2 regions of the Kitasatospora sp. NBC_00039 genome follow, and region 2 is predicted to be linked to the other one. Evidence: riboswitches for the same ligand, from Rfam matches in the RefSeq annotation. Region 2 holds a riboswitch; the other holds the start of a gene.
What was found. Region 2 has a riboswitch for cyclic di-AMP ahead of OG286_RS18255 (M23 family metallopeptidase). Riboswitches for the same ligand answer to the same signal wherever they lie in the genome.
Positions count from the first base shown of each region.

Region 1 (7,471 bases), 2.2 Mb from region 2:
CACCCGCCGCGCCTGGACGGCCGCGGCGGCCACCGCTGTCTCGGTGGGCTTCCTGCTCGCGGCCGGGATGAACGGCGCGTTCGAGTTCCTGACGTTCCAGAAGGACCGTGGCGTCGAGGTGGAGTCGGTGGGCGCGCTTCCGCTGCACTTCGCCCGGATCGCCGGGGCCTGGGACGGCAAGGTGATGATGAACTACGGCTCGGTGGAGATGCTCGGGCCGTGGGTCAACGTGGTCGGCAAGGTGATGATGGCCGGCACCCTGCTGGGCTTCGCCTGGCTGCTGCTCTGGCGCTTCACCGCCAAGCGCCGCAACGCCGCCACCATGTACGACGCGGCGCTGACCGCGCTGCTGATCTTCACCGTGACCAGCCGGGTGATCAGCCCGCAGTACCTGGTCTGGCTGGTCGGCGTGGCGGCGGTCTGCCTGACCGTACGCGGCAGCAGCCAGCGGCCGGTGGCGCTGCTGATCCTGGCCGCGACGCCGCTGACCCTGGTGGAGTTCCCGCTGATGTTCAGCGAGGTGGTCGGCAGCGAGCCGTGGGCGATCACCTGGCTCACCCTGCGCAACCTGCTGCTGGTGGCCGCCACCGTGCTCTCCTGCATCCGGCTCTGGCGCTCCACCCGCGGCCCCGAGCAGCTGCCGCCCACCGTGGTGCTGGCCCGCCCGGAGCCCGCCTCCGCCTACCCGGTGCGACCGGGTATCGCGTACGAGCAGGACCTCCTGGACGGCATCGACCGGCCGACGGCCGGCGAGCGGCGCTAGGTCCCTCCGGCGGCGGACGGGCCCTGGGTCCTGCCCGCGGCGGACGGGCCCTCGGTACCACCCGGTCGATCGCGCGCCCGGCGAGACCGGCGGGACGGCGTCTACCCCTTGAGCCGCCGGACCTCGGCGAGCCAGAGGTCGGTGAACTCGGCCAGCCCGAGGCCCAGTTCGGCCCGGAGCACGCGGTCCATCCACTGTTCCCGGTCATCCCCCCGGCCCGCCGCGCCGACCGCACGGTAGAGGGCGACCAGCCGCTCGGGCCCGTGACGGCGGGCGATCAGCTCACAGGCCAGCCAGGACTGCTCGTAGGCCTGGGCGATGCCGGCGGAGCCGGCGGTGAAGTCCTGGTCGACGGGCAGCGCCGTGGGCAGCCTCCCGGCGGCGACGTCGCGGGCCAGCTCGGGGGCGATCTGCTGCGGGGAGCGGCCCGAGCCCCGGTAGCCCGTCCAGTCGGCGACGCCTTCGGAGAGCCAGAGCGGCGTCCAGGAGCGGGTGTCGGCCCTGGTCGCCACGTGCGTGGCCTCGTGGGTGATCACCACCTGACGGCCGAAGTCGCTGAGCCCGCCGTACGCCTCGGGGTTGACCAGCACCCGGTCGGCCGGAGTGTGCCAGGGCGCGCCGGGCGCCGCGGTGGTGACGGCCGCCATGCCGGTCCAGCCGGCCGGGTCGGCCTCCAGCAGCCGGGCGAACTGTGCCTCGGTGGCGGGCAGTTCCAGCAGCAGCCGGCCCGCCCAGCCGGTGCCCCAGAGCACGCCGACGGCCGGGACGGCGCGGTCGGCCACGGCGGCGAGCCCGGCCGCGTCCGGTCCGCTCGCCAGGCCGAGCACCAAGGTGTGCTCACCACGGGCGGGCGCGACGGTGCCGAGGTCCCAGAACGGCGGCGGGCCCCCGACGCTCTCCTCCCGCTCGACCCGCCAGCCGCCGGGGGTGCGCAGCAGCGCGAGCCGGCGAGGGTACACCACGGGGTACTCGTCGTGCCCGGCCACCCGGACGGCCAGCTCGGCGGTGGCGCTCAGCCGGTCCGGCGCGCCGGCCGGGCCGAGTACAAGGTTGCGGTAGCCCGCCTCGGCCAGCGGCAGCGCGGGCGGCCCGGCGGCCAGGGCCCGGGCGCGTTCGGCCAGCAGTGCCGTCACCTCGGCCTGCTGGTCCGCCGCCGCCCGCACGGGCGCCGCCGGGGCGGCCCCGGGCAGCGAGAGCTGGGCCAGCCCGCCGGCGGCGAGCAGCAGGGCACCGCGCCGGGACAGCGTGCAGCGGCGTGCCCCGGCGGCGGTGGAGGAAGGTCTCGGCCCGGACCGGCTCAGAGCCGGATCACCCCCGCGACGGGCATCGCGTTGACGCTCTCGTACCGGACCTTGGCACCCGGGTACGGGGCATGCACGATCACCCCGCCGCCGGCGTACATGCCGACGTGGTGCATGTCCCGGTAGAAGATCACCAGGTCTCCCGGTCGCGCGTCGGAGATGCTGACCCGCTGACCGGCGTACGCCTGGGCCTGCGAGGTGCGCGGCAGGGTCACTCCGGCCTGCCGCCAGCTCCAGTACATCAGACCGGAACAGTCGAACGCGCGGGGCCCGGTGGATCCGTACACATAGGGCGAGCCGATCATCTTCACGGCGGCGGCCAGCGCGGCGGCGCCGCGTTCGGAGGCGGGCGGGGCGGTGCCCAGGTCGAGCCGGTCGGTGCCGCGGGTGGCGCGCTGCTCGGCCTCGCGGGCGTCCTGGGCGGCCATCCGGGCCCGTTCGCCGGCGCCCAGGCTGTTGAGCAGCTTCTGCGCCTTGGCCAGCCGCTGCTGGATCTGCTGTTTGCTGTCGGCCAGGGCGCGGCGGATCTGGTCCAGCTCGGAGAGCTTGGCGGAGGTCTCGGCGCGGCGCTGGTCGAGCCGGCGCTGACGGGCCACCACCTCGTGCAGCGTCTCGTTCTGCCGCTCGGCCGCCTGGTCCAGACTGCGGGCCCGGGAGAGGTAGCCCTCGGGGTCGGTGGAGAGCATCAGCTGGACGGTCTGCGCCATGCCGCCGCCGCGGTACTCGGCGCCGGCCACGGTGGCGAGGTCGCCGCGCAGCTGGTTGAGCTCGTCCTGGGCGACGGCGACCTGCTGCTGGAGGGTGCCGGTCTCGTGCTGGAGCCGCTGCTGGGCGTCGAGCGCCGCGTTGTGCTTCTCCGAGGCCTGCTCGGCCTCGTCGTAGAGCTGCTCGACCTGCGTCTTGACGTCCGTGCGGCTGGAGGGCGTGTCCGGCGGGCCCGGCGCGGCCTGGGCGGTGCCGTCACCGGCCATGCCGAGCACGGTGGTGGCCGCCGCTGTCAGCACCAGCGCACGGGCGAGCGCGTGCGCTCCTGACAGCGGGGAACGGCGGTGCACGGCCATGCGACGGTGGCTCCAATCCTGCGGCCCGGCCCCGCCGCCGCACCGGGGGCGGGCGGCTCGTGAGCGGGAGTCCGGTGGCAGACGTTAGCGAGTCCGGGCGATCGAGTCCAAACCCCTCCCAACCCAAATATTTGACCCTCAATCGGACATCTGCCCGAGCCGCCGGAAAAGCCGCAGGCCCGGCCTCCCACGAGGGGAGGCCGGGCCTGTCGGGGCCGATGCGGATCAGACGCGCACGATGGCGGAGATCGGCAGCATGGTGGCGGTCTCGTACCGGACCACCGCGCCGGGCTTCGGCGCGTGGATGACCTGGCCGCCGCCCACGTACAGGGCGACGTGGCTGGCGTCGGCACGGTAGATGATCAGGTCGCCGGGCTGGGCGTTGGCGATGTTGGTGCCGACGTTGGTCCCGTAACCGGCCTGCTGCTGCGAGGTGCGCGGCAGCGAGACGCCCGCCTGCGCATAGGCCCAGCCGGTGAGGCCGGAGCAGTCGAAGGAGCTCGGGCCGGTGGCGCCGTAGACGTACGGCGAACCGAGCTTGCTCTCCGCGGCGGCGATCGCGGCGGCGGCGCGCGAGCCGTTGGCGGCCGGCGCGGCGGGCTTGGCGGCGGCCGGCGCCGAGGACGACGCACCGAGGTCGGTGCGGCTGTTGTCGCGGGAGGCGCGGTCGGCGTCGGCCTTGGCCTTCGCCTCGGCCTTGGCGGCGTCCGCCTTGGCCTTCGCCTCGGCGGCGGCCTTCTCCTCGGCCGCGCGCAGCGCCTGGCGCTCCTGCTCGGTCAGCGTGTTGAGCAGGTCCTGGGCCTTGGCCAGCTTGCCCTGGACCTCCTCCTTGGAGGCCTTCAGCTGCTGGGTGGTGGTCTCCAGCTCGCCGAGCTTGGCCTGGGCCTCGTTGCGGTCCTGGTCGAGCTTGCGCTGCTGCTCCTGGAGGTCCTTCAGCGCACCGGACTGGGTGCTGCTGGCCTGGGTCAGCGCACCAGCCTGGTTCAGGAAGTTGTCCGGGCTGGACGAGAGCATCAGCTGGACGGTCGACGATATGCCGCCGTTGCGGTACTGCTCGCCGGCGATCTCGGCGAGGCCGCCCTGGGCCTCGGTCACCGAGGCCTGCTGACGGGCCACCTGGTCCTGGAGCTCGCCGACCTGCTTCTGCAGCTCCTGCTGCTTGGCCTGGGCGCCGTTGTACTTCTCGGTCGCCTGCTCGGCCTGCTCGTTGAGCTGGTCGACCTGCTCCTTGACCTGGTCCTTGGTCGGCGTCGGGTCGGCGTGGGCGCCGGACTGCGCAGAGAGGGCGACGGCAGCGGCGGCGACACCGGTCAGGATCGAGACCCGGGCGCGGCCGGCAGGCTTGGGACGACGATGGGACGCCACGAAGGCGGACTCCTTCTTCCAACGCCCGCCTACCGGGTGAGCTGACGGGTTCGGGCCGGAAGCGTGCCCTACGACGCCTCACCGGCCGTTCCAGCGGCCGACCTGGCGCCGATTCACCCCGGAGGAACATGGTTCCCCGGCTCCGCTCCACAGCGCCCCCGACTGCTGGGCTCCCCGTCGGACCGGTCTGCGACCCGTCCCGCTGCTTCACGAACTCGGCGGTAAACCCCCGCCGCCACCCAGGCTGGGTGATCGACTGTGCGGTGGTTCGAGGCACGACCCTAGTAACAGAACCGTGATCCGTTCAAATCCTTGTCAGAAAAAAGACGGAAGAATACCCAAGTTCATTTGTGAATATGACCGGGTGTGACCAGCAACCTACGCGGAGCTGATCATTTCTCACATACGGCCGGGAACGCCGACGCCACCCCCGCTCGGAGGTGGCGCGGATCACAGGGCCGGATCCCGGCCCCTGGGCGTGTCGGTCCGTCAGACCCGGCGGATGGTGTTGATCTTCATCGCGTCGGCCTTCATCACCTTCACCACATCGCCGGTGTGCGGCGCGTGCACCACCATGCCGTTGCCGATGTACATCCCGACGTGGCTGCGGTCGTCGCGGTAGATGATCAGGTCACCCGGCTGGGCCTCGGCGAGCGAGGGCACCCGCGAGCCGTAGTTGGCCTGCGCCTGCGAGGTGCGCGGCAGCGAGACGCCGGCCTTCCCGTACGCCCAGACCATCAGGCCGGAGCAGTCGAAGCTGTTCGGCCCGGTGGCGCTCCAGACGTACGGCGAGCCCTGCTTGCTCATCGCGTTGGAGACGGCCGCCCCGGCGAGACCGGAGGCCTGCGGCAGGCTGCCGAGGTCGGCACGCTCGCTACCGCGCGAGGCCCGGTCGTCCTGCTGCTGGGCGGCCTTCAGCGCGGCCCGGTCCGCCGCACTCAGCGAGTTCAGCAGGTCCTGGGCCTCCTTCAGCTTCTTGTTGACCTCGGCCTTGGACTGGTTCAGGTCCTTGGTCGTGGTGTCCAGCGAGGCGAGGATCGCGGCGGCCTCGGTCTTCTGCTGGTCCAGCCGGCGCTGCTGGTCCTGGAGGCCCTTGAGCGCGTCGGCCTGGCTGGAGCTGGCCTGCTGCACGCTGGAGGCCTTGTCCAGGTAGCCGGACGGGTCGGAGGAGAGCATCAGCTGCACGGACGGGTCGATGCCACCGGTGCGGTACTGCTCGCCGGCCACCGCGGCCAGCCCGCCCTGAAGCTGGGTCATCTGGTCCTGGCCGCGCGCCACCTGGTCCTGGAGCTGGTCGGCCTGCTTGCGGAGCTGGTCGGCCCGCTCCTTGGCGCCGTTGTACTTCTCGGTCGCCTGCTCGGCCTCCTCCTGGAGCTGGTCGATCTGCGCCTTCACGTCCTCCTTCTTGGGGGACGGGGTCGGCGCGGCGTGGGCGGCGACCTGGGCGGAGAGGGCGACCGCGGTCGCCGCGGCAGCGGTGAGCACGGAGACCCGCGCGCGGCTCGGCTGCTTGGGACGGCGGTGGGAGGCCAAGTGACCGGCTCCTTCTTTTTACGGACTCACCCAATCGAGTGAGAATCCGGAAAATAGGTTTGACGCCAGACCCTAGTGAAGATCCAGGCTTTGCGCCACTCCCCCGTTGGCGTGAACTCCGCCCCGCCGCCATGACTTCACGAGATCGCCACAGCATCGCAAGCCCGGCTCTGACCAGGCGTCACCCCGTCCGGTGGGGCCCGGGACAGCCTACGGCCGGGCCAGCCGGTTCAGCAGCAGCACCGAGGCGACAGGGCGCGCACCAGCCTTGCGCACGCCCTCCGCAACCTCCCGGTCGGTGGAGACCACGACCACCGGCCGGCCCTGGGGCTCGGCCCGCACCAGGCGTCTGATCAGCTCGTCCGCCGTCTCCCCGGTCCGGCTGAACCGCACCCGGACCCCGCGCGGCGGCGCCATGATCACCGGTACGTCCAGGTCCTGGCCGTCGAACACACAGGTGACCTCCGCCTGGGTGCGCTGCGCCAGCATCGCCAGCCCGCCCAGCAGCCGGATCCGCTGCTGCTCCAGCGGCAGCGCCGGATAGCCGGTCTTGGTCACGTTGTAGCCGTCCACCACCAGATGGACCTGCGGGATCGCCAGCAGCTGGTCCAGCAGCGCCGGATCGTCCTCGGCCAGCCCGCGCCGGGCCACGTCGTGCGGCGAGGCCGCACCCGGCACCACCGCCTCCACCAGGTCGGCCGGCCGGATCTGGGAGACCGGCAGGGCCAGCTCCCGCTGGAGGCCCTGCGCCGACTGCAGCACGGTGTCCAGCAGCAACCGCAGCCGCATGTCCTCGACGCTGCGCCCCTCACGGGCCGACCGGCGGCCCTGCTCGGCGGCGTTCTCCAGCTCCGAGATCCGGTGCCGCAGCCGGCGCGCCTCGTTCTCGGCCGCGCTGCGCTCGGCTCCCGACTGCGTCTTCAGCGCCTCCAGTTCGGCGCTGAGCCGGCGGGTCTCGGCCTGGGCCCGGCGGGTGTCGCTCTCCAGCGACCGCACCTTCCGGCGCAGCGAGTCGGCCTCCTTGCGGACGTCCTCGGACTCGGTCCGCTGCCGGTCCAGATCGGAGCGCGCCGCGGACCGCACCTCGGCCAGCTCCGCCTGCAGCTTCTCCACCAGCCGGGCCGCCTCGGCGGCCGCGCCCTCGGCGCCGGCCCGCTCCGCCTCCTCGCCGGCCTCGGACACCAGCCGGCTCCAGCCCGCCGAACGCACCAGGTAGGCGGCGGCCGCGACGTCCATCGGATCGGCGGCCCCGGGCACGCTGCCGGACTCCAGCGCCTTGACCAGATCGGGCTGGCCCAGCCGCAGCCGCTCCGCTATCCGCACCCGGAAGGCCGGCTCGGACTCCAGCGCGGCGGCCAGCGCGGTGGCCGCGTACTTGGCCCGCCGGGCCGGAGTGAACTTGGCGTACTGGCGCAGCGTCTGCGGCAGCTCGCCCGGCGGCAGCCCTC
Region 1 is NZ_CP108289.1:6,353,443-6,360,913, reverse strand. It holds gene OG286_RS28275 (glycosyltransferase 87 family protein) at 1-763, shown strand, start outside; gene OG286_RS28270 (hypothetical protein) at 865-1,926, opposite strand; gene OG286_RS28265 (NlpC/P60 family protein) at 2,061-3,125, opposite strand; gene OG286_RS28260 (NlpC/P60 family protein) at 3,351-4,490, opposite strand; cyclic di-AMP (ydaO/yuaA leader) riboswitch at 4,501-4,655, opposite strand; gene OG286_RS28255 (NlpC/P60 family protein) at 4,980-6,023, opposite strand; gene OG286_RS28250 (NYN domain-containing protein) at 6,234-7,471, opposite strand, start outside.
Region 1: another riboswitch for cyclic di-AMP. It lies ahead of OG286_RS28260 (NlpC/P60 family protein); the one in region 2 lies ahead of OG286_RS18255 (M23 family metallopeptidase).

Region 2 (7,471 bases):
CCGACCTGCCGCCCCGAGGCGACCAGCGGCAGCACCGCCCAGGCGGGCGGGGTCAGCCGCCCGCCGCCGCCCGCCGGGGCGCGCCCCGTCCGGCCCGGTTCGCTGAACAGCGGGGTGGAGCGGGCCAGCGCGTGCTGCATGACGCCCTCGGAGAGGTCGGCCAGCCGGGTCAGCTCGGTCCGGCGCGGCCCGCCGTAGACGGTGTGGGAGACGGGCAGCAGCCGGCCCTCGTCCACCAGGTCGAGCACGATGCTGGCGGCGCCGAAGGCCGGGCGGGCGATGTCGGTGACCGCGGTGGTGACGTCCCGGACGGTGATCGCGCGGGACAGCGCCCGGGTGAGCGCCAGCAGCAGCGACGAGCGGGCCCCGGCCGCGGGGGCGCCGCCCGGCTCGCCGGCGGGCGGGCGTTCCTCGGGGGCGCGGGCGCGGTCCCGGTCGGCAACCAGGCCGGCGATCCGGACCGGCCGCCGGTGCACGTCCAGCATCACCTCGCCGGTCTCCTCGATCCGGACCACCCCGCCGCCCCGGCCCAGCACCCGGTAGGTGATCCGGTACGGGCCGCCGGTGGCGAGGGCCTCGGCGAGGGCGGCCTGGAAGTCCGGCAGGTCCTCCGGGTGGACGATCCGCTCCGGGTCGGGGGCGGGCGCCGGGCCGCCCCCGTCCGGCGGCGGCTGGCCCGCGACCCGGTAGGCCTGGGCGTCCCAGTAGGTCTCGCCGGTGACCAGGTCGCGTTCGAAGGCGCCGTGCCCGGCGGAGCGGACGGCCAGCGAGAGCAGCGGGTGGGCCAGCCCGTCGGCCCGCCCGGCGCTCTCCCCGCCGGGCGCCTGCAGCGTTCCGGCCCCGGGTACGGCTCCGGCTCCGGGCACGGGCCCCGGGCGGGCCCCCCGCTTCACGCCGGTCTCGGCGTTCACGTGGTCGAGCAGGTGGGAGAGCCGGTGGGCGCAGGCGTCGCCGAGCGTCTCCAGGACGTCCAGGTCGCGGCGGGGGACGGTGCCCCGGTGGGCCAGCGCCAGGGCCAGCACGCCGATCGGCTCCCCGTCGACGATCATCGGCAGGGTGATGACGGCGACCATGCCGGTGCCCATGCCCGCGTTGCGGTTGGGGTAGTCGACGCTGGTGCGCTCGGGGCTGAGCAGATAGGGCCGGCGCAGCCTGAGCGCCATCGCGGCGGGCAGGTCGCTCGCCGGGTCGACCACGTTGTACCGCTCGTGTGCCCACTCGGGCAGGCCGTGGGAGGCGGCGAGCCGGAGCATGCCGGCGGAGTCCAGCAGGTAGAGCGCGGAACCCTCGCCGGTGATCCAGCCCGGGCCCTCGGCGAGCACCGTGCCGAGGAGGTCGGCGGCGCTGGTGCAGCCGAGCAGTAAGCGGACGCAGCGCATGGCGCTGCGCGCGGTGGGGCTGCTGCGCGGCGTCCGGCTCTCGTCCTCGGACGGGGGAAGCCACGGCGAGGTCAGGTCCATGGGATCCCCGGCCTTTCCGTTGCCTTCTCGGGTGGTCCTTATCGGCCACTCAATTCTTAATACCTTATTTCTTATGCCGGTGAATGGTGACTCGGGCGGTGAGCCCCGCCGGGGCCGGGGCGCGGGACCGGCCGGGACGGATGTGCGGCACCGGGCCCGGGTCGAGTAGGATATGCGATCGGCGAGGGCCTATAGCTCAGACGGTTAGAGCGCTTCCCTGATAAGGAAGAGGCCACAGGTTCAAGTCCTGTTAGGCCCACCACCACGAAGGGCCCGGAGCGATCCCGCTCCGGGCCCTTCGGCGTCCCCGCCGCCCCCTCGCGGGTGCGCGGCGGCTCAGGCCCCGGGCCAGTCGCGGAGGCCGTGGGTCAGCACGGCGATCAGGCGGTCCTGGGTCCCGCCGAGGTCCTCGGCGAGCTGGAACGCGCCGCCGATGGAGAGCGAGGCGAAGCCGTGGGCCACCGAGCGGACGGCGCGGGCGGCGTGGATGGCCTCCGACCCGGAGAGCCCGTACTCGCGCAGCACCGCGATGATCACGCCGACCAGTCGCGTGGCCGCCCGGGTGAGGTCGTCGTCCGGCTGCGGGGCCTGCGGGAGCGCGTTGTAGCGGTGCGGGTGCTCGGTGGCGTACGCGTGGTAGGCGCGCAGGACGGCGGCGACGGCGTCGTCCCCGCCGCGGCCGAGGGCGGCCTCGGCGAGCCGGTCGGCCAACTCCTCGGTGACCCGGACGGCGATCAGCCGCCGCAGTTCGGCCAGGCCGCCGCTGACGTGCTTGTACAGCGAGGGCGTGGCCACGCCGGCCCGCACGGCGACGGCGGCGAGGGTGAGGGCCTCCGGGCCCTGCTCGTCGATGAGGGCGAGGGCGTGGCCGACGACCTGCTCGGGGGTGAGTCCTACTCGGGGCATGGGGGCGGTTCTCCGTGGTTCGGGTTCCGGGCGTCGGGAGGTCCGGCCCGGGCTGCGGCTGCTGGACGTCGGCTGCGGCTCAGGCAGGTGCGGCTCAGGCAGGTGCGGCTCGGGCCGGTACAGCTCAGGCAGGTGCGGCTCGGGCCGGTACAGCTCAGGCAGGTGCGGCTCAGGCGGCCAGCTCGGCGAGGAACGGCAGCAGCGCGTCGGCGGTGGCCTGCGGGTGGTCGGCCATCGGGTAGTGGCCGGCGTCCTCGATCATCACCTTGCGGGCGCGCAGGGCGGCGGCCTGCCGGTCGGCGACCAGCTCCGGCTCGGGGAAGTCGGGGTCCTTGCCGCCCATGACGACCAGCGCCGGGCACTTCACGGCGGCGGTCCAGCCGACGGGCGCGGAGTCCCCGTGGAGCTGCCCGCGGGTGGCGGTCTTGCGGCCGGGCGTCCGCATCGCGGCGACCAGCCCGTCGACGTACGCGTCGAAGTCGGCCGGCTTGGCGGTGGGGTAGGCCATCTTCCGGTGGTAGAGGCCCCACACCGCGGGGGAGTGCACCAGCAGCGTGCCCATCACGGCGAATGTCGCGCGCTGCAGGGCGTTCGGCGGCAGGTTCTCGACGAAGGCGTCCAGCAGGACGATCCCGGCGACCCGCTCGGGTGCGTCCCCGGCGGCCTTGACCACGGTGGCGCCGGTGTACGAGTTGCCGGCGAGGACGGCGCGCTCGATGCCGAGGTGGTCGAGCAGGGCGAGGACGTCGGTGGCGATCGCGGCCGGCGAGTAGTCGTCCCAGGCGATCGAGGACTCGCCGAAGCCGCGCAGGTCCATCGTGATCACCCGGTGGCCGGCGGCGACCAGCAGCGGGCGCAGGTGGCGGTAGGCGGCCCGGCTGTCGAGCATCCCGGGGAGCAGGACGACGGGGGCGCCGTCGCCCTGCTCGGTGTCGTCGTAGGCGAGCCGGCCGCCGGGGACGTCGAGGTACTGGGTGGTGGGGGCGGTGGTGCCGGACATGGGGCCTCCTCGGTCCGCCGGGACGGTCATCGGCGGGTGTGCCGATAGCCATAAAGCTAAGGCTAATAGCCTTAGCCGTCAAGTGGTCGCCGGCGGCCTTGTCCGAAGGGCGGATGGCCGCAGGGCGTCAGACCCCCTCCACCTTGAACGGGTCGTGCTCGGCCAGCAGCTTCTCCAGCCGGGCCTGGTCCACCCGGGTGACGATCTCGTTGGTCTCCTGCTTGTCGCGGATCACCTTGGCCAGGGTGAACGAGGAGGTGACGGTGTAGAGCAGGCCGATCCCGAGGAAGGCCCGGGTCCAGCCGCCCACCGGGAGGTAGGCGATCCCGACCGCGAGGGTGGTGCCGGAGAGCGCGAAGGAGAGCACGGCCTGGATGTAGTACGCGGCCGTGGTGCGGGACTGCATCGGTGCGTTCATGGCGCCAGGATGGCCGCGTCCGACCGGGCCGCACATGAGTAGAAGTACTCAGGTGGGGGGTCGTTCGTTGACGTCCAATCACGTTCGGTAGTGTCAGTTGTCGTCAAACCCCCCAAAACGCCCATCAGATCACGTAGTGTTCCGGACCATGTCCTGCTGCCCCGGACGGATGGCTTGGAATCAGGGGCTCCTAGGATTAACGTTTGATAACGCAGCGCGGTCCGCAACGCCGTACCCAGACGGCACCGTGCGCCGTCGCCTAATCCCACCGACCGGCCTCCGGGCAGGTCAGGGAGCCGGGGAACCACGTTCCTTGGGGTGAATCGGCCGGGCCCAGGCCCAGCCGTAGGAGACCTTCCTGCTCCGAACCCGTCAGCTAACCCGGTAGGCGCGAAGGAAGGAAAGGAGCGCGCCTCCGTGGCGTCGACGCACTCTCCGGCACACCTGCCCGGCTCCCCCGCCGGCACCCAGCTGCTCGACCACCCGTGGCCGCCCGCCCACCCCGGCGAGTACGGCGGGCCCTCCGACGAGGCCGCCCCGCAGGCCGCCGAGGCCAACCGGCACCGGATGCCGCGTCAGACCCGTGGGACCGCGCCACTGCTCGGCGTCACCGCCGTCGCCGCCACCCTGGGCGCCACCGGCTTCGCCTCCGCGACCCCGGCCGCCGCGCCCGCCGTCGAGGCCCCCGACGAGACCCCGGTCGCCCTCGCCGCCGACCCCGGCCTCGCGCTCGCCGCCCGGATCCAGCAGCAGGCCGACAGCCAGCGCACCGCCGCCGATGAGACCGCCCGGCTCGAGGCCGCCAAGGAGGCCGAGGCCAAGCGTGCCGCGCAGCAGCAGGAGGCCAAGCGGGCCGCCGAGGAGGCCGAGAAGGCCAAGCTCGCCGCCATCAACCTGCCGGTGCGCGACTACAACCTCTCCGCCCACTACGGCCAGAGCGCCTCGTACTGGGCCCACCTGCACACCGGCCTGGACTTCGCCGCGGACACCGGCACCCCCGTCTACGCGGTCGGCCAGGGCACCGTCACCTCGGCCGGCTGGGCCGGCTCCTACGGATACCGGATCGTCGAGACGCTGCCCGACGGCACCGAGATCTGGTACTGCCACCTCTCCTCGATCATCAAGGGCTCCGGCAAGGTCGTCCCCGGCCAGCAGCTCGGCAAGGTCGGCGCCACCGGAAACGTCACCGGCCCGCACCTGCACCTGGAGGTGCGCCCCGGCGGCGGCGCCCCGGTCGACCCGGAGACCTGGTTCGAGCAGCGCGGCATCACCCCCTGAGGCACCGCGTCCCCTGAGGCGCCACACCGCCTGAGGCATCGCACCGCCTGGGACACCGCACCGCCTGGGACACCGCACCACCTGACGCACCGCGAGGAAAGGGCGCCCCCGGTCCGGGGCGCCCTTTCGCGTCTCACTCCGCCGGCAGCTGCGCCAGGTAGGCGTCGATCTCCTCCTGGCCCGGCTCCGGCGCGAGGTCCGGGAACTCCGCCACCAGCAGCCGCGGAAGCCCCGGCACCGTCCACTCGCCGATCAGGTCCAGCGCCGCCTCGGCCGCCGCCTCCTCGAACGCCCCGAAGTCCCCGGCCAGCTCGTCCGGCATCGGGCGCCCCAGCGCCGTCAGCTCCGCCAGATTGCGGTAGCTGCGCCGCATCAGGCCCTGCTCCAGCAGCAGCCGGGCACCGTCCGTGGCCATCCCGACCGAGAGCACCCGGGCCGCGCCCCAGCCGTCCTCGTCCAGCTCGTCCAGCCACCCGGCCGCCGCCAGCGCCTCGAACGCGGCCCGCCGGTCCTCCTCCGCCAGCTCCCGGAACGCCGCCAGCCACTCCCGCACCGCCGCCTCGTCGGCGACGTCCACGTCGTGCGCGCACAGCAGCACCGTGTACAGCCGGGGCCAGGTCACCAGGTCGGCCCGGCGCAGCAGCCCGGCCGCCACCTCGCCCTGCCACTCGGCCTCCGCGTGCAGCCGCTCCTGCCGCTTGGCGTTGAGCCGCTTCGTCGCCCGCTGGTGATCGATCAGCAGCCTCACCGCCTCGCCGTACGCCAGAGGGTCCTGCTCCGGCGCGGGCTGGACGTACAGGTGGAGCCGCTCGTACAGCAGCTGTTCCACGGCGCCCGAGGTCAGCTCCGGCCAGCCGTCGTGCATCCTGCTCTCGCCCAGCTCCAGCAGCGCCAGCACCGCCCGCAGCGGGGGTTCGGCCACCGGCGCGCGGCCCTCGGCCTCCGCCCAGGCGAGCAGGTCGGCGGCCTTGGTGCGCGGGGCGAGCCGCAGGTCTTCTTCTTCCACCTCCTGATTTTCGCAGGGAATTCTGACCTTTGACGCCGGGGGGCTGACCATCCGCCGCCCACGCGTGCGCAGCGTGGCAGTGGCACTACGGAATGTCAGTGCCGTGTGGCGCGGTGGCTGTATTGACCGAGGGGGGTGGGCTGGGATGGTGCTGCTGACCGCCGAACAGGACCGGCCAGAGCCGCTGCCCCCCGACGGACAGCGTGGTCGGTATCGACCTGGGTGCAGCCCATTTCCTCGCCGACTCGAATTCCGGCTTCGTGCCCAATCCGCGTCACGGTCGTGCCGCCGCCGGGAAGCTGGAAGCCGCCCAGCAGGCTCTGTCCCGGTGCAAGCGCCGTAGCAGTCGGCGTCGGAAGGTCGTCCAACGGGTGGTCGCCCTGCACCGCAAGGTGCGCCGTCAGCGGCTCGACCACGCGCACAAGGCCGCGCGCACGCTGGTTCGCGCGCACGACGTCATCGCGCACGAGGACCTCAGGATCAGCCACCGCTCCGCCCACCTCGGCTACGCGCTGCGCCCGGACGCCTGGGGCAACGGCTACGCGGGCGAGATCACCCGGCTGCTCTGCGAGTTCGCGTTCGGGCCGACCCGGCCTGCACCGGCTGGTCGCCCGGGTGGACGTGGCCAATGCCGCCTCCATCCGGGTGCTCACCCGGGCCGGCTTCCGGCCGGAGGGCCGGCTGCGCCACCACGTGTACCTGCGCGGCGCCTGGCACGACTCCTTCCAGTACTCCCTGCTCGCCGACGAGTGGCCACCGCGCCCGCAGCGCTGAGCACGAGAGCGAAGGGGGGTTAACCCCACCCCGCTTCGGCGGGGAGCCGGATGTCCGCCCGGCCCGCACTTTGACAGGGTTGAGCCATCAGCCCGACCGGCACCGCCGCAGACCCGAGGACCGAGGCCCAGGCCATGAGCACCAGCGAGAGCATGCAGCGCAGCGAGTACGACTGGCACGAGGGCGTCCGCCGTACCCAGGAGCCGCCGTACGCCTGGCGGGCGCCGTTCTCCTCCTACTTCTACCGGGAGCTGGGCTTCGCCCTCAGCGGCCTGCCCGTCGCCCTCGTCGGGTTCACCTTCGGCGTCAGCCTGTTCTGCTTCGGCCTCGGCACCTTCCTCACCGTCCTCGGCATCCCGGTCCTGGCCGGGCTGACCGGCGGCGCGCGCGGCTTCGGCCGGCTGGAGCGGGCCCGGACCCGCTCGATGCTGGCGCTCGACGTGCCCGGACCGGCGCCGGTCCGGGCCGTTCGCCCCGGGGCGTGGGGCTCGATCACCGCGCGGCTGGCGGACGCGGCCGGCTGGAAGGCCGTGCTGTACCAGGTGGTGATGCTCCCGTGGGCCGTGCTGAGCTTCGCGGTGTCGCTGATCTTCCTGCTGATCGGCTGGACGCTCGCGCTCTACCCGGTC
Region 2 is NZ_CP108289.1:4,133,756-4,141,226, reverse strand. It holds gene OG286_RS18280 (SpoIIE family protein phosphatase) at 1-1,460, opposite strand, end outside; tRNA gene OG286_RS18275 (tRNA-Ile) at 1,646-1,722, shown strand; gene OG286_RS18270 (TetR/AcrR family transcriptional regulator) at 1,797-2,366, opposite strand; gene OG286_RS18265 (alpha/beta fold hydrolase) at 2,536-3,366, opposite strand; gene OG286_RS18260 (YiaA/YiaB family inner membrane protein) at 3,494-3,784, opposite strand; cyclic di-AMP (ydaO/yuaA leader) riboswitch at 4,031-4,189, shown strand; gene OG286_RS18255 (M23 family metallopeptidase) at 4,202-5,062, shown strand; gene OG286_RS18250 (hypothetical protein) at 5,196-6,068, opposite strand; partial or broken gene OG286_RS18245 (transposase) at 6,272-6,607, shown strand; gene OG286_RS18240 (GNAT family N-acetyltransferase) at 6,684-6,842, shown strand; gene OG286_RS18235 (sensor domain-containing protein) at 6,977-7,471, shown strand, end outside.